DNA from 4 places in the Cytobacillus sp. T106 genome. Region 2 is predicted to be linked to each of the others. Evidence: riboswitches for the same ligand, from Rfam matches in the RefSeq annotation. Region 2 holds a riboswitch; each other region holds the start of a gene.
The links. Region 2 has a riboswitch for cyclic di-AMP ahead of ABU165_RS04340 (hypothetical protein). Riboswitches for the same ligand answer to the same signal wherever they lie in the genome.
Positions count from the first base shown of each region.

Region 1: another riboswitch for cyclic di-AMP. It lies ahead of ABU165_RS17015 (CBS domain-containing protein); the one in region 2 lies ahead of ABU165_RS04340 (hypothetical protein).
Region 3: another riboswitch for cyclic di-AMP. It lies ahead of ABU165_RS19760 (dicarboxylate/amino acid:cation symporter); the one in region 2 lies ahead of ABU165_RS04340 (hypothetical protein).
Region 4: another riboswitch for cyclic di-AMP. It lies ahead of ABU165_RS19820 (TrkH family potassium uptake protein); the one in region 2 lies ahead of ABU165_RS04340 (hypothetical protein).

Region 1 is NZ_JBEUMK010000010.1:22,153-28,086, forward strand. Features, by position in the region: gene ABU165_RS16990 (hypothetical protein) at 1-172, shown strand, start outside; gene ABU165_RS16995 (hypothetical protein) at 198-674, shown strand; gene ABU165_RS17000 (hypothetical protein) at 708-899, opposite strand; gene ABU165_RS17005 (LysM peptidoglycan-binding domain-containing protein) at 1,300-2,076, shown strand; gene ABU165_RS17010 (hypothetical protein) at 2,242-2,427, opposite strand; cyclic di-AMP (ydaO/yuaA leader) riboswitch at 2,786-2,924, shown strand; gene ABU165_RS17015 (CBS domain-containing protein) at 3,180-3,623, shown strand; gene ABU165_RS17020 (class I SAM-dependent methyltransferase) at 4,041-4,790, opposite strand; gene ABU165_RS17025 (DUF3231 family protein) at 5,408-5,920, opposite strand.
Region 2 is NZ_JBEUMK010000002.1:3,225-9,158, forward strand. Features, by position in the region: gene glnA (type I glutamate--ammonia ligase) at 1-228, opposite strand, end outside; cyclic di-AMP (ydaO/yuaA leader) riboswitch at 325-468, opposite strand; cyclic di-AMP (ydaO/yuaA leader) riboswitch at 501-640, opposite strand; gene ABU165_RS04335 (Na-translocating system protein MpsC family protein) at 771-1,175, opposite strand; cyclic di-AMP (ydaO/yuaA leader) riboswitch at 1,388-1,530, shown strand; gene ABU165_RS04340 (hypothetical protein) at 1,961-2,362, shown strand; gene ABU165_RS25160 (hypothetical protein) at 2,382-2,489, shown strand; gene ABU165_RS04345 (potassium-transporting ATPase subunit F) at 2,489-2,566, shown strand; gene kdpA (potassium-transporting ATPase subunit KdpA) at 2,599-4,260, shown strand; gene kdpB (potassium-transporting ATPase subunit KdpB) at 4,403-5,934, shown strand, end outside.
Region 3 is NZ_JBEUMK010000013.1:13,063-18,996, reverse strand. Features, by position in the region: gene ABU165_RS19765 (potassium/proton antiporter) at 1-1,379, shown strand, start outside; gene ABU165_RS19760 (dicarboxylate/amino acid:cation symporter) at 1,453-2,676, opposite strand; cyclic di-AMP (ydaO/yuaA leader) riboswitch at 2,751-2,888, opposite strand; gene ABU165_RS19755 (undecaprenyl-diphosphate phosphatase) at 2,961-3,782, opposite strand; gene ABU165_RS19750 (twin-arginine translocase TatA/TatE family subunit) at 3,869-4,036, opposite strand; gene ABU165_RS19745 (hypothetical protein) at 4,065-4,406, opposite strand; gene ABU165_RS19740 (histidine phosphatase family protein) at 4,533-5,156, opposite strand; gene ABU165_RS19735 (DUF421 domain-containing protein) at 5,295-5,934, shown strand, end outside.
Region 4 is NZ_JBEUMK010000013.1:28,340-34,273, reverse strand. Features, by position in the region: gene ABU165_RS19850 (permease prefix domain 1-containing protein) at 1-235, shown strand, start outside; gene ABU165_RS19845 (YqaA family protein) at 387-968, shown strand; gene ABU165_RS19840 (Dps family protein) at 1,097-1,528, shown strand; gene ABU165_RS19835 (VC0807 family protein) at 1,643-2,287, shown strand; gene ABU165_RS19830 (YegS/Rv2252/BmrU family lipid kinase) at 2,284-3,168, opposite strand; gene ABU165_RS19825 (GNAT family N-acetyltransferase) at 3,339-3,893, shown strand; cyclic di-AMP (ydaO/yuaA leader) riboswitch at 4,007-4,160, shown strand; gene ABU165_RS19820 (TrkH family potassium uptake protein) at 4,265-5,584, shown strand; gene ABU165_RS19815 (DUF4179 domain-containing protein) at 5,751-5,934, opposite strand, start outside.

The DNA of each region.
Region 1 (5,934 bases), on a different contig from region 2:
CTGGGTGATAGCCATTCTTCTTTACGAATATTGCACTTTGCTACCTGAGCCGTGGGGATATTTTCACTACGGGTGGTGGAAGCTGTGGCATGCTGCCATTGCTGATCCAATTTTGTTCTTTTTATTGATTCAGTATTATAAATGGGTACGTAAACTGGAAGGCGCAAAATAGTTTGTTCCATAAAAGAGGTGCTTATATGAAACGGCAAAGACTGCTTTTGGCTGTGATGATGCTTCTTTCCTGGGCTAGTATTCCCCTGATAGGAAAGAGGTCTTTTAAAAGATTTCTTCCGGCATCTATATTCATATGTACCATTGCAGCGATCATGAATATACCTGCAGCAAAACGCAAGTGGTGGGTTTTCCAATCCAGTATCCATCCTAAGATAAGAGGAGATGTACCATTTGTTATCGGACCTTATTTCGTTTTGTCCTTTCTGGTATTGAAGTATATGTACGGGAAGTTTGGTTTATATATGATCGTCAATTTTGTCCTTCATATTTTATATGCATTCCCAGGCGTCCGGTTTTTGGAGTGGGCAGGAATTGCTTCTCTCAAAAAAATGACTAAGCAGCAATTCATCCTGCTTCAGCAGTTCAGAGCAGTCCTTTTATATGGCTTCCAAGTGCTCTATGAAAAGCTGCGAAGTTCCGATCCCAGTGAACAGAACTGAGCCCCGCTCTTAGAGAGCGGGGCCTGCTGACAGCTAACCATTGCTGCGCTGATGGTCTACCCACCAGTCTATATGATCCAGATCAAAAACGATCATGCTGCCAAAAGGTCTTTGATGGGGGAGTTTCCGTTTTTGTATGAGATCCAGAATGGCCTCCTCAGACAGCGGATAATCTTTCATATCCAGATAAGCTATCAGATCTTTTATGCTGTACGCCTTTCTCAAAAATTAATCACCTCCCGCCAATCCTCCTTTATACAAAGGAAGTCTGGCGAAAAGCACTTAATAAATGAGAAGCTAAGATACTTTTACCCCGGCAATTACTCTCTAATCTTTCTTCTGCAAAAAAACATCTTATTGAAAAAGAACTCAGTCCTAAATGAAATATTTGCCATCCTTCTGAAAAGAAACCAGGGAACTGGAATAGTCGATATAAGTTCTGCGGTTTGATAATAACCTGCGTCAATATTGGAAAATACATTCCGTACTTAAAATATAAGCCGTATAAAAAGATATCATGCTTTAACCAAAATGGGCTTGTCCCCCTGAAACGGTTCTTTGTTCTCCCCGTCTAATCTGTTGTGAAGGCAAAATACAACAAGATTGACAGAAGGGGGATTCTAAAATGAAAAAAGTAAAAAAACTGGCTGCTTCAGCGCTTGTCATCCTTGGCATTCTGACATTCAGCCAGGGCACTGCATCTGCTGAAGAGTTTTATACGATCAAAAAAGGGGACACTCTCTATAGCATTGCCAGGCAATATGGCAGTACAGTCGGACAGCTGAAGCATCTCAATAAATTAAAGGGCGATTTGATCTATGCAGGCAGCAGATTGGAGGTTCCCGGAAAGATTACAGTGAAGAAAGGAGACACACTCTGGAGACTCGGACAAAAATACGGTCTCAGTGTCGCTGAACTCAAGAAAATAAACGGACTGAGGAGCGACCTGATCCTAATAGGGCAGAATCTGTCAGTCAATAAAGGCAGTATTGCTTCATATGATGCTGAAAAGGTGAAATTGTCCGTTTCCCCCAAGAAAGGTTACACATTTCATGCAGAAGAGCCGCGCCGCTTCCTTTTGGAATATGGGAAGAATAGCCGGTATTTTGCCAGGGTGGAAGTTCTTGACGGAAAATCAGCAATGGATGAAGTAAAGAAAAATTCTCTGGAATATCTTAGGACGATTGGCAAGCCTGAAGAAATGAAACCAGTACAGCTTCCATTTTATAGAGACAGTATGATGGTGCTGCACGCACATAACAAAACTGACCAGGCAAACATCATTGTCAAAAATGTAGACGGGAAGCTGCTTCGATTCACCATTCATTATGTGAACCAGGAGGAATCAGAAGAGGTTTACGGGACAATGATCTCGATTCTCGGAAGCGTGAAAGCAAACTGAAAATGAAAAAGGGAGGGGATCCAGCGGTCCCCTCCCTTGCCATTCCCCATGATTATTTCCAGACTTCTTCGGCAATGTTTGCTTAAATGAAAGTAGAATGGCTAGGTAGAAAATAGAGAGCTTCAGCAAGCTCTCTATCAGTACAAGTCTATAGGGTGTTATGCTTTATTTTGAAAACAGCTTCAGCAGCGGATGCTTATTTTTGTCCTTCACCTTGATTTCCTCCATCACTATCCGGTCCTGATGCTCAGAAATCCATTCTTCCATTTCTTTTTTATCTTTGCATTGCGTATAGTAGGTTTCTCCGCCTTTTCCAACTGCATTAATGACATATCGGCAAGTGTTTCCCATAAATCCTCCCGTTGCTGTGGTGTTTAAAAGGTATAATGCATGCATTCCATCATGGTTTCTCCTATTCTCAGATCCTCTTGTTTTATACAAAAACAGAGGAGGAGAAACCGGATTTTTAAGTCATGATTTCCAATAATAAATCCTGTTCTGCCTTATCTTACTCACGAACTTAATGGCTGTCAACGGAAAATAAAAAAGAAATAAAAAAAGAAATAAACGGGTTGAAAACATGTTGATGTCTTTGTAGAATAGAGGATTCACTCATTTTTTTGCAGAATGCTGAAAGTCAGATAAAAAAAGGGATATGCAGAAATTTGCTTATACGGAAAGTTGGAAGTAAAATTATTTCAACACCTGAAAAATGAATCGGCTTAATCTCATATTGAGAGCGGAGGAACCAATTTTTGGGGCTAATCCTGCAGGAAGCAGGAGGGATGAGAATGATCTTTCGCCATCCTGCCCGTCAGCTAACTTCGTCGGCTAAAGCGAGTGAGGTCATTTTAGACCGCCTAATGAGCAGCACCCTTGCATCCAAATTTGCAGAAGCTGCCTGGAGCCAGGATAGGTCTTTTTGTGCTGTATATTATCTGCGTACGTTTTAGAGCGGCTGTTTTCAGGGAAGAAAGGGAATGTGGCTGTTTAGGCATTTTCATTGCCAAGGGACAGTTTGTGCCCAATAATCCCAAGGGAACCATTAAGCCGGATTGAATGCTGCAGGTGTTCACTGATAAGAAGAAGGAGAATCAGCTGTAATGAATATCGCGTTTTTTTTATTGCCTAAAAATGAACTGGTTTTTGTCTACGACCATTGGACAATGAGGCAAGCCATGGAAAAAATGGAGTATCACCGTTATACAACCTTTCCGATATTAAATAAAGAAGGAAAGTATGTAGGTTCCTTGTCAGAAGGAGACTTGTTATGGAAGCTCAAAAGCATGGGCAGGGTCGACTTTAATGAGATCCAGGGAGTGATGCTGAAGGATGTGCCGCTTCATAGATCATATGAGCCAGTGCTAGTTAGCAGTGAGATGGAAGAAATCATTAATTCATCACTAAATCAGAATTTTGTCCCTGTTACGGACGACAGCGGCGTATTCATAGGATTGATCCGAAGAAGGGAAATTATCGATTATCTGGCAGGCAGCTTCAAAGAAAGGGACTTGTCTGTTCCCGGGGAGCAGAGCAAGACAACATAAGCAGCCGCTTTTATTTAGAAAAAAAGTCCATACAATTTTGTATGGACTTTTTGGCGCAGCAGGGGTTAGGGGAGGATTGATACAGGGATTGCATTGTTCCGTTGGAAAATGGCATCAATTTTAGGGGGAAGACTTTAAAATGAAGGGTGAGCATTACATCTAGAAGCTGCTTCGCCCGACTTTTAAAGAGATTACATCAAAATTAAGGACGATCATTCCGGATACCTTCACAATCATGCCTGATATGCCTATAATCGGGCCTGTTTAGGCAATAATCTTTCCATATCTGCCATAATTCATGCCGGTTTCCGCATTAATATTCTTAATCCCATATAGTTACAAAAGACTATACAAAGCAGCGGTGAAGATGCTGCATATGAAGCAGTAAGATTCATGGGCGTACCCGGCTCTTATCCTTTAAATAGCTTTTGTGCTCTTAATAATGATAGTTGTCGGAAGATATTGGGCTTTTTCATAGGAATACCAGCGGTTGCTGTGCCTTTTCCTGTCTTCCTCTGATAGACATGCTTCTTCTATCACTCTCTCGATTTTAAAACCTTGGCTGACCAGCGCATTGATATAGGTGCTTACCTTATACTGCTGCATAAAAGCAGGCGTATTCCACCCCTCATGGTTATAAATGCCTTCTTCGTGATAAGGCTTATCGATAATAATGGAGGAATCTTTGCTCCTGATTCTGCTGAAAAAGGGATGTTCCCAGCTGAAAATGAAAGTGCCGCCAGGCTTTAAATACCTGTGGATATTACCCAGCGTTTCCTCGAGGCTCGTTGTCCAGCCGAGAGCATAGATGGAATAGACAATATCAAAATATTGATTAGGGAGCCCCGGATCATTCTCCATAGGGGATTCAAAAAGTCTTACTGGCGCTGCAGCACCGCCGAGCACCTGCTGTGCCGTATGGATCTGCTTCGGCAACAAATCAATGCCCCAAAGCTCGGCCGCACCCCGCCTGTCCATATAGAGAAGAGAATGCCCGCTGCCGCAGCCGATATCCAGCACCTTTTTCCCGGCAGGGTCGCCAAGCAGGTTCAGTTCATCTTCTACAGGGGCCAGGGGACCATACTCAGGGAGCGGATTTCGGCCAAAAAAGCGCTCTGCTGAAAGGTTCCAGCTTTCTTTGTTTTTCTCTAGAATTTCTGTTTTCATAAGTATCATCCTTTATCCAATTATAAAATGGCTCTCATGCTGACCTGAGGAACCTCTATCAATATTCGGTGCACTTCCAATATTCTCCTTTAAATCTTAGGGAAAATTAGTCTATTCGCTTTGTTTAAGCAAGATTTTCAGCAGTGTCATAGAGATGGCGAGTAATGGAAAGCAGCAGATGTAACCAGGAAAGCAACCTGGGATGATGCCATGTCAAGAAGACTGCCAGCCGGACTGACTAGTCAGGAGAAAAGGAAGTATTCGCTTTTGTGAAGGCGGCAATAAGGAAGAAACGCCTGAATGACACTCAGCTGATCATGCTAAAACAGATGTTTATTAAAGAAGCTCTAAAAACAATATTTCCATATCAGAAACAATGATTAAAACAGCAGCCAGAGCGCGATCAAGTATAACCCCTGGAAATACAATTCAGAGCAAACAAGCGTATTTTAACTATCGGCCATATCAGAGTTTTCCTTATCACTCATTTTCTATTATTAGTGTAAGAAATTCTGCAGAAATCAAAAATCAGCCCCGGCTGTATTTTTATACGGCTCAAGACTGATTTTATTAGTAAAGTAAAGCTCATAATCTGGACAGCTGAACTGGATTAGCAGTTAGCAGTCCTTCCCTTTAGACAGATGCAGGGGAGGAGGGATCAGCCAGCCCTTTTCTTTATTCAGGCGCAAAACCTTGGCGCCAAGCTGGGCTTTTTGTATGTGGAACTGTCCAAACATCATAGCTACATCTTCACGGATTGACATACCTATAACCTGGCTGCAGGCAACAAGACCTGCTGCAATATCAGCAGAAAGTGTTCCCGCTATCTCCATATCGGAAACCCTTGCGCCAACCGGGATGTCATCCAGGCAGGCATCCGGCCGTTCAGGCAGTGCCGGCGGCAGGCCTACTCCATTTTCTTTCAGCAATTCCTCTACCTGCCTGCGATTTTCTTTGCCGAGTTCAATCGCTTCAGTCAACAGCTTCTTAAGATCATCGTCACCTGCATGGTTCATCATGGTCTGATAACCTGCAATCATTGCATTTCCTGCAAGCTGGGAGGACCAGATACTAAATACTTCGCCATAATGCAGCGGTTCTTCCTTCGGGTTGCCGCTTAAAATTCCCATCATAAACCTCCTTA
Region 2 (5,934 bases):
CTTAAGGTATAAGTCTGATTGGTTGATAGGGCTGAAACCTTGTATGGAGGAGCCATCGAACATGATTTTCCCCTCTAAGGCATCGTCCAGCTGATCAAAGGTAATGGTCACATGCTTAAGGACTCCTTCTAAATCAACAAATTGAAGATGAAGAAGTTCTATATGATATTTTTTCTGGGCTTCTTTTATTTTAATATAATTTTTGTTTTGCTCTGATACCTGAGTCATCGGCACGATCCCCTTTTACTAAAATTAAAAAAGCTGCGGAGAGTATTCTCCGCAGCTTAGGCACAGGTAAACAAACGTGTGCTTGTATGGCAACGATCACTCTCTTAAACAACGCTTACGGAGTTAGCTGTCGGATTAGGAAGGTAAGAGTCTCCCTGCCATTCATGGCTTCACCCCAAGACTGCAGCATGCAGTCAAAAGTTGGTTCCCCCGCTCAATAAGATTCAGCGTTTCAGTGCTATATAATTGTAATCAGGCTGGATGGATATCGCTCCTCTCTCCTGCAACGCTTACGAAGTTAGCTGACGGGTTCGGAAGGCAGAAGTCCCCCGGCCTTTCGGCTTCACCCCATAATTATTCTGGAATAATCAGTTGGGTCCTCCGTTCTGTATGGATTCAGCGGATCAGGTCAGAATTAGGATTTATGATAATCTCCACTCGCATAAAGGAAAAACCCGGAAAATAAGAAATTAGGATTGAATTTCTTTAGAAAAATCCACTTTTCTCGAAAATGCTCTCTTTTTTAAAGAAATACAACTTTTTTACTCAAGGCATTTTTCCAGGTTTCTATCGAGCACAAACACTTCCATGCGTTCTCCCATTTTGGTGCTGATGTCACTGTGGCTTGAAAGGACTTTGCATTTGGTATGTTTTTCGACTATCTCCTCAATGTTCGTGCTGTACATTTCTCTTAGAACCTGCCGCATCTTTTTGACAAGCTGCCTGCCGGTTTCATGTTCAACCAGGTGCTTTTCTTCCACAGTCAGGACACCTTTGAATCTGGCAATGACCATATCCTCCACAATATATGTCCTGGTCTCCTGCGGCCCGCGGCCGATCAGCTCCCTTTGCAGCTTGATGAATGCTTCACTTAATTCAGCCTCTAATCGTCGTTTAGAAGATTGCAATTCCAGTTCCTCCCTGAGATTTTCAAAGTTATAGCGAATTTCAAGGTTTATGTTAGTGAGAGGCACTGCTAAAGTCAATAAAAATATGAATTTCAAAAAACATCGAAAAACAGCTAATTAGTCAGCATTTAAGAGAAAAACTAAAGAAAAATCCTCAATATCAAAAAAAACAGCCAAATATGGCATTTTTTTAAGATTTACATTTTCCTTGAGCAGGAGTACGATTGCTTTCGTAAACAGCAATCAAACAACTCAATATTCGGCCTAGTCTCGGAAACGAGAACGGAGGAACCAATCAACTGGGGTTAATTCTGCTATTGCAGAAGGGATGAGATTCAAACTCTTTCGCCATCCTACCCGTCAGCTAACTTCGTCGGCTAAAGCGAAGGAGGTCATAGAGACCGCCTTTTCAGGGGGCCCATTTTTGTTGTGTCAAACAACGGACAGGGCAGCTTGAGTGATAAGAAGGTCTTTTTATTATGCCTATCTTGAAAAAGTGAACATGGAAGACAGAACACATAGAGGGCTGATGCCAGCCGGCTGGGTGTTAAGTAGACCAATGGGTGCTTTTTCTCCAAATGAACAAGAGATTTTTCTATGCAGTTTTTTGCATCTGGACAAAGATGCGGATGATCTGTGCTCTTGGATTCATATTGGGGGAGAAGTAATCATTGGTCTCTTTTTGTATTCAGAATATGGTTTTTATTTCCAGTATTTCAGCTGAGAACAAACGCTTTCACAACTTTTCAGGCATGATAATGCTTTTTGATGATCTCTGAGCAACGAGTAAATCAGGGCTTTAAAAAAGAAGGGAGGTAACTGTGTTGACACTGCCTCAAACAGAGGATGCCATACTTGTCTGCATTCCAAATGAAGAAGTGCTCCTGCGGGTACAAAGCCATTTGAGCGATTCGCATTCATGCTGCCTTGTTTCATCTGATCCTCAAGTGATCAGAGCTTTAAAAAGCAGGGGCCATCAGCGTGTGGTGGAGTTCGGCCTCAAAGATGAGTACTTGATTCTCCAGGGACGGTTCAGGAAGGTGATTGTCTTTGAAAGTGAGATTGCAGAAACATGCACCCTGCTGAAGGTCATCAGGAACAGCACTTGTGCACCTATCATTGTCGATGCCACGGTTCATGGCTATCCAATGCGCCTTTATTGCGCATATGGAGCAAAATATGTGGTGTATTCCAAAAGCAGCAATATTTCATGTCTATTAAGTTAGAAATCAGGAGGTTATCAAAATGTCGGACATTATCATGGTCAGCCTTTTCATCATCCTGCCGGCTTTAATGCTCGGACTTGCCAGTTGGTCCGCTGAAGCCGTAGAGCAAGGAAGTGAAAATAAATAATGGTTCTGCTGCTTGGCATTACGGCGTTTACTACATTGTACTTATTCTATGTATTACTTAATCCGGAGAAATTTTAACTACTTGGGGGTAAAAAAAGGTGATTACGACGATTCTTTCAATCATTGTCACTATGGCGGCGGTGATTCTGATAGCAAAGCCTGCCGGCATCTATCTGGCAAAGGCTTTTGATTATAGCCAAACAGGGCTGGATAAAGTGTTCGGCCCGATCGAAAACATTCTCTTTAAAATCAGCGGTATCAAAAAGATAAACCAAACATGGAAGCAGTATGCCATGACGCTTGTTTTAGCCAATGGATTTATGATTCTCCTAGTCTATATGGTTTTCCGGCTGCAGGGCATCCTGCCTTTGAATCCGAGCGGGAATCCTGGCATGGATCCAACCTTGGCCTTTAACACAGCCATCAGCTTTATGACCAACACCAATCTGCAGCATTACAGCGGTGAGTCGGGCCTTTCCTATCTCGGGCAGATGATTGGAATTCTGTTTATGATGTTTGCGGCGCCGGGAACGGCTTTGGCAGCTGCCATCGCATTTGTCAGGGCGCTGTCTGGAAAAGAAATTGGAAACTTCCTTGTTGATTTATTCAGAGCCATTACGCGTGTTTTGATGCCAATCGCCATTGTGTCAGGATTAATTCTGGTCGCATTGGGGGTTCCGCAGACATTGGAGCCTACTGTAACAGTCAATACGATCGAGGGGACTGCCCAGGAGATCGCGCGCGGACCTGTCGGGACATTTTTATCCATCAAAGAACTTGGCAATAATGGCGGCGGTTTTTTTGGAGTCAATTCAGCTCATCCGTTTGAAAATCCGAATGCTATCAGCAACATCATTCAAATATTGCTGATGTTCCTATTGCCGACTGCTTTGCCGTTTGCATATGGAAAAATGCTCGGAAATGCCAAACAGGGACGTGTCTTGTTTGTATCAATGCTGATGGTCTTCACTGTATTCCTTGGCACTGCCCTGTTCTATGAATATCAAGGCAATCCTGCATTGAATGCACTGGGAATTAATACAGATCAAGGCAGCATGGAAGGGAAGGAAGTCCGGTTCGGCACAGGCCAATCCATCTTCTATGCGCTTGTCACAACAGCCTCTGAAACAGGTGCCGTCAACACGATGCATGATACGCTGACACCTATAAGCGGAATGCTGGCCCTTTCCAACATGCTCTTAAATACAGTATTCGGCGGGGTTGGAGCAGGATTCATCAATGTAATCATGTATGCCATGATTGCCGTATTCCTCTCAGGGCTGATGGTGGGCCGTACACCTGAATTCCTGGGCAAGAAAATAGAAGGGCGGGAAATGAAGCTCATCGCCTTAACAATGCTTATGCATCCTCTTTTGATACTGGGTGCATCTGCAATTGCCTTGTATACGCCGCTTGGTGCCGGAGCCATCTCAAACAGCGGCTTCCATGGAATCTCACAGGTTGTGTATGAATATACCTCTTCCGCTGCCAATAACGGATCCGGTTTTGAAGGGCTTGGGGATGCAACACCATTTTGGAATATTTCAACAGGCATCGTCATGTATGCAGGAAGATTCTTTGGGCTTGTCACCATGCTGGCTGTCGCTGGTTCACTATCATCGAAGAAGGTTGTTCCCGAGACAATCGGGACTTTCCGCACAGATACCCCTCTTTTCGGAGTGATTCTGGCCGGTACTTTCTTTATTGTAGGTGCACTGACATTCTTCCCGGCACTTGTATTGGGGCCAGTCGCAGAATATCTGACATTGTAGGTGGGAGTGAATAATCATGGCTAATCATGTGTTAAAAGAAGCAAATCAAGCTGCAGGGCTGCATGGCAAAGAGGACAAAAAATCTTTTCAGCCCCATGTTCCCCAGCAGCCTAACCATAAAGACAATAAGGATGAAAATAAAATGATGGATAAAGCGATGGTGGTTCAGGCGCTTAAGGATTCTTTTACGAAGCTTGACCCGAGAAAAATGGGGAAGAATCCGATTATGTTCGTGGTGGAGATCGGTTTCATCATTACACTGATCTTATGCTTTGCGCCTGATGCCTTTGGCAGAAGCGAGGTTGAACCGTGGTTCAATATCACCGTGGCCCTGATCCTGCTGTTTACTGTGTTATTTGCGAATTTTGCTGAAGCACTGGCAGAAGGACGCGGAAAAGCGCAGGCTGATTCTTTGAAAAAATCGAAACAGGAAATTACAGCAAACCTTTTGCAAGCCAATGGAAAAACAGTAAAAACGGCTTCAACATCTCTCAAGAAAGGCGACATAGTCGTGGTTTCACAGGGTGAAATGATTCCCGGCGACGGTGAGGTCATCGAAGGCCTGGCGTCTGTGGATGAATCAGCCATCACGGGTGAATCGGCTCCTGTCATCAAGGAAGCTGGCGGTGATTTCAATTCTGTTACGGGCGGAACAAGGGTGGTCAGTGACCAGATTATAGTGAAAATCACCAGCAATCCTGGCGAGTCTTTCTTAGATCGGATGATTTCATTAGTAGAAGGAGCAGAACGCCAGAAAACGCCTAACGAAATTGCTTTGAACACTGTGCTCACAAGCTTGACGTTAATTTTCATGATCGTGGTTGTCACTCTTCCATTTTTCACGAATTACCTTGGGTTCTCGCTTGCAATACCTGTACTGATTTCACTGCTTGTCTGCCTGATCCCGACGACGATCGGGGGACTGCTGTCGGCAATCGGCATTGCGGGGATGGACCGTGTTACCCAGTTCAATGTTCTTGCCATGTCAGGGAAAGCAGTAGAAGCTGCAGGGGACATCAATACGATTATTCTGGATAAGACAGGTACGATTACATTTGGGAACCGGATGGCGAGCAATTTCATCCCAGTGGGAGATGCTTCTTTAGAAGAGCTCCACTACTGGACAGGGATCAGCTCCCTGCATGATGAAACACCTGAAGGGCGCTCCACCATAGAATTGCTGAAGGAAAAAGGCAGCAGGCTCGATGGTTCGGTGGCTGCAGGAGGCCAGGTCATTGAGTTCAGGGCAGAGACCAGAATGAGCGGGATCGATCTGAAGGATGGCCGCCAGGTGAGGAAAGGGGCAGTCGATTCAGTCAAAAGCTGGATAAGGGCCCAGGGAGGAAAGATTCCGGCTGATCTGGATGAAGAAGCAAAGGAAATTGCCCGTGAAGGCGGTACACCTTTGGCCGTTGCGATGGAAGGAAAAATCTTGGGCCTGATTTATCTGAAGGACACAGTGAAGCCTGGAATGAAAGAACGCTTTGACCAGCTACGGAAAATGGGCATTAAAACAATCATGGCAACTGGCGATAATCCTCTGACCGCTGCCACCATAGCAAAGGAAGCGGGTGTGGATGAGTTCATCGCTGAGTGTAAACCGGAAGATAAGATTGAAGTGATCAAGTATGAGCAATCCCAAGGGAAGCTAGTGGCCATGACAGGCGACGGCAC
Region 3 (5,934 bases), on a different contig from region 2:
TGGCAGTCGGGATGCTTATGGGCAGCGACGTACTGGGCATCATTTATTTCGACAATGCCAGCACAGCCCAAATGATCGGTGTCCTTGCTTTGATCATTATCCTGTTTGAAGGCGGCCTCCAGACTAAGTGGAAAACACTGCGCCCTGTTGTCCTCCCATCATTGTCACTCGCCACCCTCGGCGTCATCCTCACATCCGGAATTGTTGCAGCCGCAGCGAAACTCATTCTGGGGACAGGCTGGCTCGAATCAATTCTTTTCGGTGCCATTGTCGGATCAACGGATGCTGCTGCCGTCTTCGCTGTCCTCAAGGATAAGAATATCGATGAACGGATTGGCGCCACTCTTGAAGCAGAATCAGGCTCCAATGATCCGATGGCTGTCTTCCTGACAGTCGCCATGATTGAATTGATCACCCTTCCGGAAGCAAGCATCTGGTCCTTGATCGGAACCTTTTTCCTCCAGATGAGCATTGGCCTCCTGTTTGGACTGATCTTCGGCAGATTGGCCGTGTTTGCCCTTAACCGCATCAATCTTGATTCAGGCGGCCTCTATCCTGTCTTTGCCACAGCCTTTGCACTTTTAACATATGGAATTACAGCCTTTGCGAGCGGAAGCGGCCTTCTTGCCGTCTATATCGCTGCCATTATCATCGGAAACATGGAACTTGCCTACAAGCACACCATCTTCCGCTTTTCTGAAGGATTTGCCTGGATGATGCAGATCATGATGTTTGTGATTCTCGGCCTGCTGGTGTTCCCTTCCGAGCTGTTCAGCCTGGATATATTCCTGAAAGGCATCGCCATTTCTGCAATCCTTATATTGATTGCAAGACCTGCAGCCGTCTTCTTGTCCACTATCAGGATGGGATATAAAACGAACGAACTCATTTTCCTTTCCTGGGCCGGACTTAAGGGAGCCGTACCAATCGTATTGGCCACCTTCCCTCTTCTTGCAGGAGTTGAGGGAAGCCAGCAGATCTTCAATGTCGTCTTCTTCGTCGTCCTGACCAGCTGCCTCATTCAAGGCTCAACGATTACAGCACTCGCAGCGAGACTCAAGCTGACCGGACCGAAAAAAACGACGCCTATGCATTCGCTTGAGCTTGTGTCCATCGGAAAGGCCGATGCAGAAATGATTGAATACGAAATGGAGGATGATGCCCAGATCATCGGGCAGACCCTGATTGATATCCCGTTTCCTAAAGGTGCGCTTGTGAATGCCATCATCCGCAATGATGAACTGATTACCCCGGCCGGCAGCACCATCATCCTTCCAGGGGATGTGCTGTATATCCTCGCCAGCCGCAAGAGCAAACCGCAGCTCAAGAAGCTTCTTCTGCAGAAAAAAATAGAAGAAGCGGCCGAACCGACTGCGTAGTACTTCCCGCGGTTCACCCGTTCCATCAAAAAACACCGTCCTTCATCCGGACGGTGTTTTGCTTTCCCTATTATCAGGTTAACTCCCTGTTTTTCTTTTTCTCAGATTCACCGACGATGACTGCACAAGCGGCATCGCCTGTAATATTGACGGCTGTTCTCGTCATATCAAGAAGCCTGTCGATCCCTATGATCAGGGCGATCCCTTCAACAGGAAGGTTAACAGACTGAAGGACCATCGCCAGCATGATCAGGCCGACACCCGGCACGCCTGCTGTTCCGATGCTCGCAAGCACAGCTGTCAGAACGACTGTCACCAGCTGGGTGAACGTCAGATCAAGGCCATATACCTGCGCGATAAAGATGGTGGCCACACCTTGCATGATCGCTGTTCCATCCATATTGATCGTGGCGCCAAGCGGCTGAACGAAGCTGCTCACCGATTCAGGGACCTTCAAGTTCTTCTGGGCCACATTCATGGAAACCGGAAGTGTGGCATTACTGCTCGATGTACTGAAGGCCACGCTCATTGCAGGGGCAAAGCCCTTGAAGAATTCAAATGGATTACGCTTTGCCAGAAAGTATACTGATGACCCGTAAGTCACAAGTGTATGGACGATCAGCGCTGCAAGGACCACACCCATGTACAGCCCCATCGCTTTAATCGCATCTACTCCCTGAGTGCCGACTGCCGATACGATCAGGCCGAAGGTTCCATACGGAGCAAAACGCATGATCAGGTTCACAAGATACATCATCAGTTCATTCCCCTGGTCAAACAGCTTCAGGACCCCTCTGGTTTTCTCGCCAAGCATGGTTAGTGCAAAACCGATGAAAACAGAAAAGGTAATGATCTGCAGCATGTTTCCTTCTGTAAATGCCTTAATCGGGTTTGTCGGAATGATATTCAGCAAGGTGTCTGATACTGGCGGCGCCTCCTCCGCCTGGAACTCCGCGCCGGTAGTATCAAAAGTTCCTACAGTTCCCGGCTGGAATATATAGGCGAATGCGATCCCTATGATCAAAGCCATACAGGTAGTCGCCAAAAAGTAAGAAATTGTCTTCAAGCCAATCCTTCCAAGCTTCTTCGGATCGCCGAGACCGGCGGTGCCAAGCGTGATGGAGAAGAAAACAATCGGCACAACGAGCATGTTGATCAAGTTGAGGAATATTTTCCCCAGCGGAGTGAACAGGTAGGTGTTCAGTGTTTCAAATAAATCCGGGGAATATAAGTTCAATAATAAGCCGACAATGCCCCCCGCAATCAGAGCGATGATAATCTTTGTTGATAGTTTCATCATGCAAGCCTCCTTAATCGAATTTTTAGCATAAAAAAACACAGAGGGCGAGACCTCTGTGTTTGAACGCAGACTTGTCCTCTCAATAACGCTTACGAGGTTAGCTGTCGGATTCGGGCTTTGAGAGTGCCCTACCTGTAAAGGATTCACCCCGAGGCATGTGTATGCCGGTTGGATCCCCCGCTCTTTAAAAGATTAAGCGCATCTTTCGATAAATTTTTTTTAATTTTACTCTATGAACCTAGCTTCTGTAAATATTTAAATACTGGAACTGTACTTTAGCCTCACAGAAAAACAAAATAAATGACTGCCGCCAGGATAATTCTGTAAATGGCGAACGGCACCAGCTTGATTCTGTTGATGAGCGCCAGGAAAAAACGGATTGAGGCCAGGGCGAACACAAAGGCACTGATGAAGCCGACAATGAAGAATGGGATGGCATCAGGCGTGAAATACTCCCAATTTTTCAAGAGCGACAGCCCGCTCGCTCCAAGCATAACAGGCACCGCCATAATAAAGGTAAAGTCAGAGGCTGCCCTATGGCTGAGTCCAAGCAGCACCCCGCCCGAGATTGTGGAGCCTGACCGTGAAAAGCCCGGCCATAAAGCGATGCATTGGAACAATCCAATGAGGATTGCCTGCCGGTAAGTGATCTTGTCCACTGTCTCAATGGCCGGCTTCCTCTTTGAATAATAATCAGCTGCAATCATAAGCAATGCTCCAGCCACAAGGCCGATTACCACTGTATTGACAGAGAACAGATACTTATCTATATAATCCTCGAACAGAAGCCCAAGAACCGCAGCAGGCAGCAGGCCTGCCATCACCTGCGTAAGCTTCAGCCTCGGTCCATCCGATTGTTCCTTCCCCCCTTTACCCAGCCCGAGGAGCTGGATAAACCGGTCCTTGAACACAATCACCACCGCAAGGATCGACCCAAGCTGAATGACAACCTTGAATGTATTGGCTACTTCCTTCGAGAAAAGCTCTTTGGATTTTAATAGAATATCGTCCACTATAATCATATGGCCCGTAGACGAAACGGGCGCGAACTCAGTGAGACCTTCAACAATGCCCAATATCAGGGCAACAATCATCTCTTTCATCATTTTCCTCCAGAACAAAACAGCTGCCCCGCATGCAAAAGCTTCTAATATGAGCTCTCACTCGGCGGAGCAGTCCTGCCATCTATTTATTTATCTTTCTCTTTATCATCTTCCATGATGCCTTTTGTTGCCTTTTTGAATTCACGAAGCGTATTGCCGGCTGCCCTGCCAAGCTCAGGAAGCTTTTGCGGACCAAATATTAGCAGCGCAACAAAAACGATGATCATGATTTCCCCAAATCCTAAATTCCTCATCTCTGCACCTCTTTTTTCAGATTAATTTTTATCCATCACTAACAGAGGAGGAGATAAAAAACTTAGAATGAAAAAAGACCGGCGTAAGCAGGAACCTCAATTTTTCCAGCATGATATCCATCCGGAAATATCTTCTATAAAGCAGCATGCCGGCCGGCGCTGCCAATAATGGAAGATACGGGGCTGTTCCCAGGAGCTTCCCTTTTCGCTCAAAAGGTTTTTCTTTCGAAAAAGCCTTGCCCTCCTCCAGTACAATCATTTCAAAACGCTTGTCATCGCCTGAAAGCAGGCTCGAGAAAGGGTCATGACCTAGTCCCCATAAACTATAAACACTGATTGCAAATAGGAAAAGGAGATTCATTCCCGCCATAGTGTCTTCCCTTTCAGTTTGATAGAATTATCATACTTCGTCCGTCCCGGTTTGGAAAGACCGAAAATTGAGAAACGAGCCCCTTTTTATGGAAAAAAGAAAAGGAACAGGCTATCCTGCCCCTTCCTATCTCAAAAATTCATCAGGCAAATGACGCTGGCTGTTCAAAAACATGGCCACTCTTCTTTTATGATCCAGCTTGAACAAATGAACACCGGTATCTCCTGTAGCAAAGAGCCGGGTGCTGGTATTGGGCAGTCCAAGCAGCGCCAGGATCAGCATGGAAATCAACCCGCCGTGCGAAACCGCAGCAATCCGCTTGTATCCTTTTTGTTCAGCATCATCCAGCAGCTCTGACAATACAGTTTCAGCACGGAATCTCATTTCAAGCATCGACTCCCCCTTCTCGATGCGCACATGCGGCTTTCTGCCCTCAGGCGGTTCTGGATAACGGATGCCCGCTTCCTCCCGGGACATCCCGGCCAGAACCCCATTATTGAATTCCATCAGCCTTTCATCCGTCTTCAGCCCGCACCCTGCTCTGTCAGCTGTAATAACCGCTGTTTCATAGGCCCTTTTCAGCGTACTTGCCCAGATGATATCTGGAGGATAGTGTTCGGTGATAAACTCGGCAAGAAGGCCCGCCTGCCTCCTTCCCAAACCGGTCAGCGGAAAATCCGCCCTGCCCTCGTGGACGTTCAGCAGGTCTGCTTCTGACTGGCCATGGCGGATCAGCAATAATTCAAGCATACAATCCACCCCTCTTTCTTTTTTATGTATAAAAAGATGTTCCACTGCCAAAATAAGGATGAATCTTGACAGGAGAACAGATTAGTCAGCAAATCAAATACTTTTTTGCAGCCAATAAAAACTAAAACGAGGTGTAACGTGAATATTTCGGAATTGCTCATAAGGATCTCTGTTTCATTTCTTGTCCTTTTTCTACTAGCCAGACTGATGGGGCGGAAAGAAATTGCCCAGATGACCTTTTTCAATTTTGTCTCAGCCATTGCCATTGGATCTATTGCAGCCAACACAGTCCTTAACCCGAATGTGGCCCTTCGGAGCGGCGTCATTGCACTCACCGGCTGGGCAGTATTCACCATTCTCATGGGTTATCTTGATATCAAATCCCGGAAAGCAAGGTTATTCCTGGAGGGCCAGCCGCTGATTGTCATAAAAGACGGCAAGGTGATGGAAGATTCCCTCCGCAAAGCCAGACTGGATATAGATGCTTTGAATGCCCTGCTTCGGCAGAAAAATATCTTCTCTATCTCTGATGCCGACTATGCAGTGTTTGAAACTGACGGCAAGCTGTCGGTGCTTAAAAAAGAAGGAAAGCGCCCGCTGACGCAAAGCCATGCAGCCCAGGGGAACCCGGTGCCTAAAGATGCCTATCCGGTCGGCACCGCCGTCATTTCCGATGGCCAGCTTGTCTCCCGGAATCTTGACGGCTTAAACCTTTCCCAGGAATGGCTTGAAGACCAGCTCCAGCAAAGCGGCGCCTCCCTGTCTGATGTCTTTTACG
Region 4 (5,934 bases), on a different contig from region 2:
TTATAAAGCGAAATGGCTGCAGAGCCCCTGGGTGGTCATTCTTGTTCCGGCTGCTCTTATCTCGGGTTTGACATCGCTTGACTGGTTCAAGCAGCCTGAAAAATACCAGAATGGGCTTTGGCTCGACCTGTTCGCCATCCTGATCGGGGCATTCATTTATCTTCTTGCAAGGCAGATGTATACCCTTTTATTCTTGTCGGGTACAGGAAATGCCGGATCAGCCGGCCATCGGTAATCCCCCTTTGCCTTTTTTGAAAATGAATGTAATTATCGGACTCCTGCATGACTTGGCAGACAGTAAATGATATACTTCTCGTGTGCTGTCCTTAAGCTCTCTGTACAAGGGGCTTGAGGATATTTAACGAAGCTGCTAAAGGAGATCCGTTATGTCAGAACTGATTCACTCGATTGAAGAATGGCTTATGGAGTATGGTATCTTTGGATTGTTTTTTGTGTCCTTTGCCGACTCATCCTTCTTCCCTATCCCTCCGGATGTACTATTAATCCCAATGGGCATTTCCAATCCCGACCGCGTCATCTGGTATGCGTTCATCACAACCGTGGCATCTGTCCTTGGCGCCATTCTCGGATGGTTCATCGGTAAAAAACTGGGCCGCCCTGTTTTACGGTACATCATTTCTGAAGAAAGAATCCAGAAAGTCGAGAACTATTTCAATAAATACGGGCCAGTAGCCATCCTTATTGCAGGCTTTACCCCAATTCCTTATAAAGTGTTCACCATTTTTGCCGGCATCACAAAAGTCCAGCTTAGGACCCTCATTATCTGGTCCATCATAGGCAGAGGCGCCCGCTTCTTCCTTGAAGCTGCCCTTATTATGGTACTTGGCGCCCAGGCGCGGCCCTTCATTGAAGAGAACTTCGGGATGCTGACACTTATAGGCGGAGCTTTGATTGTCATCGTATATATCATCTATCTGATTATGCGCAAAAAGAAAAAAACCGTCTGACTGAAAACGGCCCTCTAATGGCCGTTTTTTTATACTTATATTTTATTTATAATTATTATAAATAAGTATTGATTATAAAATAATATTTGGTATAATTTAATTAAGGATAAAACGAGGAGGAAATCATTATGACTTTGACAAACAGCCTGAATAAACAAATCGCCAACTGGAGCGTCCTATATACTAAACTTCACCGTTTTCACTGGTTTGTAAAAGGACCTGCATTTTTCACCCTGCACGAGAAATTTGAAGAGCTTTACAATGAAGCAGCAGCGAATGTGGATACAATTGCAGAACGGGCATTGGCAGCAGGAAGCAGGCCGATTGCCACAATGAGCTTGTTCCTTGAACATGCGTCTATCAAGGATAACGGCAGTGAAGAAACCGCAGAAGAAATGGTCGCAGCCCTTATATCAGACTACAGCACGATCAGCACGGAACTAAAAGAATTGGCAGGACTCGCCGAGGAAGAAAACGACCCGGTCACAGAAGACCTTGCCATCGGGCTGGTTGAAGACCTGGAAAAGAAAATCTGGATGCTGAAAGCCTTCCTAGCATAAAAAAGAGCCCAGCGGCTCTTTTTTTGTATACTCCTATAAGAAAATAAAGGAGTTCTACTTTCTATGGGGAATACTTAATTACAGAAATCTTTAAAAAAGGCAGGAACGAAAAAAATGCAGAAAAATTCAATGGTGCCAGACATTCTCTTTTATGTTGTGCTCCCTCTTGTTGTTTGGAATTACGGCCGGGATGTGCTTGGTGATTACCTGGCGATGATCCTGTCATCCGTACCTGGCATCATCTATACACTGTACCGCTTCTTTCAGCTTAAAAAAATCAATCTATTCGGCCTGTTCCTTCTTGTGAACCTGGTGATCGGCACCCTGATCGATGTGCTCGCCGGGTCGGCCCTTCAGCTTCTATGGAATAACGTCATTTATTCTTACGTGCTGGGCTGCCTGTTTTTGTTGACGATTGTGCTGAAAAAGCCAGTCTTCCTCTATTTCACTCTCGATTTTATGGAACTGCAGGGAAAAGACAGGGGCAGCATGAAGGAAGTTTTCTTTAAAAGCAAAACACTGATGATCTTCAGCCTGATCACGGCAGGCTTTGCTCTGAAATTCATTCTTCTTGCCTCCATTAAGGTCTGGCTCATTGGAAAATACGGGGTTGATGCCTTTGACCAGGGAATCGTGCTGAGGCAGATCCTGAATTGGGGCTTTACCATTGTATCGGCAGGCGGATTTTATTTTATCCTGAAAGAAATTGGAGCACTGAACGAGCCTCCTGAAACAACCATAAGCCAGGACAGCCCTTAAGGCTGCCCTGGCTTTATCATTTGCACATGTCCTTCATGGACGCTTATCCGGCACGGAGTCGCTGAATATACCTCTCCATCCATGTCAGCTTCCATCCTCTTTTCTGTGCTTACTTGTATTTCCTTTCCCTTATAATGGAGAATATTCTCGTTTGCTTCCATGCTGTCTACTGTAAGTGCTTCTTTCATTAAAGCAAGATTGGCATCTTTTATAATAAATAAATCAGCCAGTCCGTCATTATAGTCAAGATTCTCAAAAGGCAATGCATTAGTGCCAATATAATGGCCATTGGCCAGAAGTATCATAACGGCATCTTCCTCTATGGCTTCTCCATCCACTATAAGCGAAGCATGGAATGGCTCCATTTCCTTGATCGTCCGCAAGGCGCTCAGGAAGTAGCTGATCCGCCCGAATAGGTTTTTTTCTGCTGCCTTAATATTTTCCGAAGCTTCCGCCACCAGCCCAATACCCCAGAAGTTGAGAAAGTAGTCTTCATTCGCCTGCATAATGTCAACCGGCTCTGCTTTTCCTGAGATCATTGCAAGTGCTGCATCACGTATATTTTGGGGGATATTCAATGTTCTTGAAAAATCATTGCAAGTCCCCCCAGGCAATATGCCGATGGCCGGCCGATCCTCGAGCGGCGCCAATCCATTGATGCATTCATGTACCGTCCCGTCTCCGCCCAGGATGAAAACAACATCCACCTCAGATCCATATTCCCTGCACAGCTCTCTTGCATGCCCTTCCCTCTTGGTTGGCAGCAGAATCAGGGAATCCAGCTCTGCAGACAAGACCGGAACACAAGCTACAAGCGATTTTTCTATATCTTTTTGACCGGCATTTCCATTATAAATAAGCATTCCTTTTCTATAATCCATCCTGGCCAAGGCCCCCTTTTTTTCGAACAGTGTATCTGCTATTACATTTACCCAACTTTTGATGTTTCAATTATATTGATGTTCAAATTACTGAAAGGGATAATATATCTATTTTTAATTGAGCGGGATTGGATTATATTGTAATTAGGAAAAGCCAAGGAGGAGTACAAATGGATGCTATAAGGTTCCTGCAGGGAGAACGGATTTATCTTCGGCCCATCAGTACAGAAGATACGGATATATATGTGAAGCTGCTCTATAATGAACGGTCAAGAAAGCTTACCGGTCTGAAAAAAGCTTTCTCCAAAGATCAGATCTTTTCTTATATTAAAGAAAAGGCGGAGGATTCATCATCCATCCTCTTATTGATTGTCCTTGATGGAACGAATGAAGTGATCGGCGATATCGCCCTTCAGGATATAGACAGCACCAACCGAAATGCCAATATCCGCGTGAACATCAGCGAGGAAGAGAACCAGGGGCGCGGTTATGGCAGCGAAGCAATGGAACTGATGCTTGGCTATGCGTTCGGCGTGCTGAATCTGCACAGGATCGAGCTGAATGTTTTCAACTATAACGACCGGGCGCTTCATGTCTACGAAAAGCTCGGCTTCATGCAGGAAGGCGTCCAGCGAGAGGCTTTATTTTACGATCACCAATACCATGATTCCATCATGATGAGCATTCTGGAGGATGACTACCGGCGTATCCATCTGGAGGAATAGACTTGCAAAACCGTGCACTGTGCACGGTTTTTTAGATTCGTAAAAATTTACAATTTCCTGATTGACTTTGCAAATGAGCGGGAGTATTTTAATTATTATAATCACACTCAAATTTCATACCTTTGCTGAATCTTATGTTAAGAACGGGGGAACCAATATGGCAGGAGGCTGTTTGCGCCTGCCCGGGGTGAATCCTGGCGGAGGCCGGGAAGGAAGCTCTCAATTCCTAATCCGGCAGCTAACTCCGTAAGCATATTGAGAGAAAGGCCAATACGTATATTGACCGTTCTTTTCCGTGGATAAGAATGGTTTTTTTTTGGCCAAAAATATATTGCTTTTCACTATTTGAGGAAAAAGGAGCTTTATCGATCATGAAGCGAAAATACCTGAATATCACGCCGCCGCAGCTTTTGACCCTTATATTCCTGTTTTTCATCCTGCTGGGGGCCGCCTTGCTGAAGCTTCCCTTTTCAACCGTTCATGGTGTTTCATGGATCGATGCCCTGTTCACAGCCACCTCGGCTATGACCGTGACAGGGCTGACAGTGGCTGATACGGCGTCTACCTATACCTTGTTCGGCCAGATTGTCATCATGTGCCTCATCCAGCTCGGAGGCCTTGGAATCATGTCCTTCGCTGTGCTGATTTACTTGATGCTCGGAAGGAAAATCGGGTTCAAGGAGCGCCTTGTCCTGCAGCAGGCATTGAACCAGACGTCGGTCGGCGGAGTCATACGCCTCGTCCGCTACCTGTTTATTTTTTCCTTTACGATCGAGGCCATTGCTGTGTTCTTCCTCTGCCTGAGATGGGTTCCGCTGTATGGGTGGCAGGATGGATTTTATTACAGCCTGTTCCATTCTGTTTCCGCCTTCAACAATGCAGGCTTTCAGCTCTGGCCGGACGGACTCAGCCGGTTTGTCGGCGATCCTGTCATCAATATTGTCATTTCCATGCTCTTTATCATTGGCGGTCTTGGCTTTACCGTACTGGCCGATCTGTGGAAATCAAAGCAATTCAAAAGGCTGTCGCTTCATTCCAAAATGATGATTGTGGGCACCTTTGCGGTCAATATTGTATCAATGGCCGTCATCTTTTACCTAGAATTTAATAATCCGCAGACCCTCGCCCATCTGACCAGCTGGGAAAAGCTTTGGGCATCCTATTTTCAGGCCGTTTCGCCGAGGACTGCCGGGTTCAATTCAGTGGACATCGGCGGGCTTGAGGATGCAACTGTCCTGTATATGCTGCTGTTAATGTTTGTGGGTGCGGGGAGCGCGTCCACCGGCGGCGGAATTAAACTGACGACCTTTATCATCATTATCATGGCTGTCATTACATTCATACGCGGCAAAAAAGACATTGTCATTTTCCGCCGCACCATCAGCGTCAACTATCTGACAAAAGCGTTGGCCATCTCAATGATTTCCATCCTGTTCGTCTTTATCGCCATCTTTGTCCTGAGCATCACGGAGGATTTGCCATTTATTAAAATTATTTTCGAAGTAGTATCCGCCTTCGGAACGGTCGGCCTGTCCATGGGCATCACTGCCGACCTGTCGGAAATCGGAAAAGAAATCATCATCTTCATCATGTTCCTGGGCAAACTCGGCCCGCTCACACTCGCCTTCTCCTTCGCCAAACAAAAACCGGAGAAAATTCGGTATCCTGGTGAGGATGTTTTGTTGGGGTAGGGGAATACGGTGGACGCTTGCTCAGATTTAATTTGAGCAGCCATTTTCATTCCATAAAACCAGGCCAGAACTTACCGTTCTGGCCTGATCTTTTACAAGCTGATTGCGGCTGTTTTTTAATTTCAAATAATCGGAATTTCCCTGCTTAGACAACTCCAGCCGTCTTCTACTCCAGCTTAATCTTCACTTCTCCCTCTATCCAGGATGGAAAGGCTGATAACTCCAGACTGATAGGATTCTTATAATTAGCAGGGTCTGTTTCAGATAAGGAAACGCCAAACTCCTTATAAAGACCATCGCCCCCGGATCGATAGAAGGAGCTTCCGCCATCCAGATCTCTGCCTTCTGCA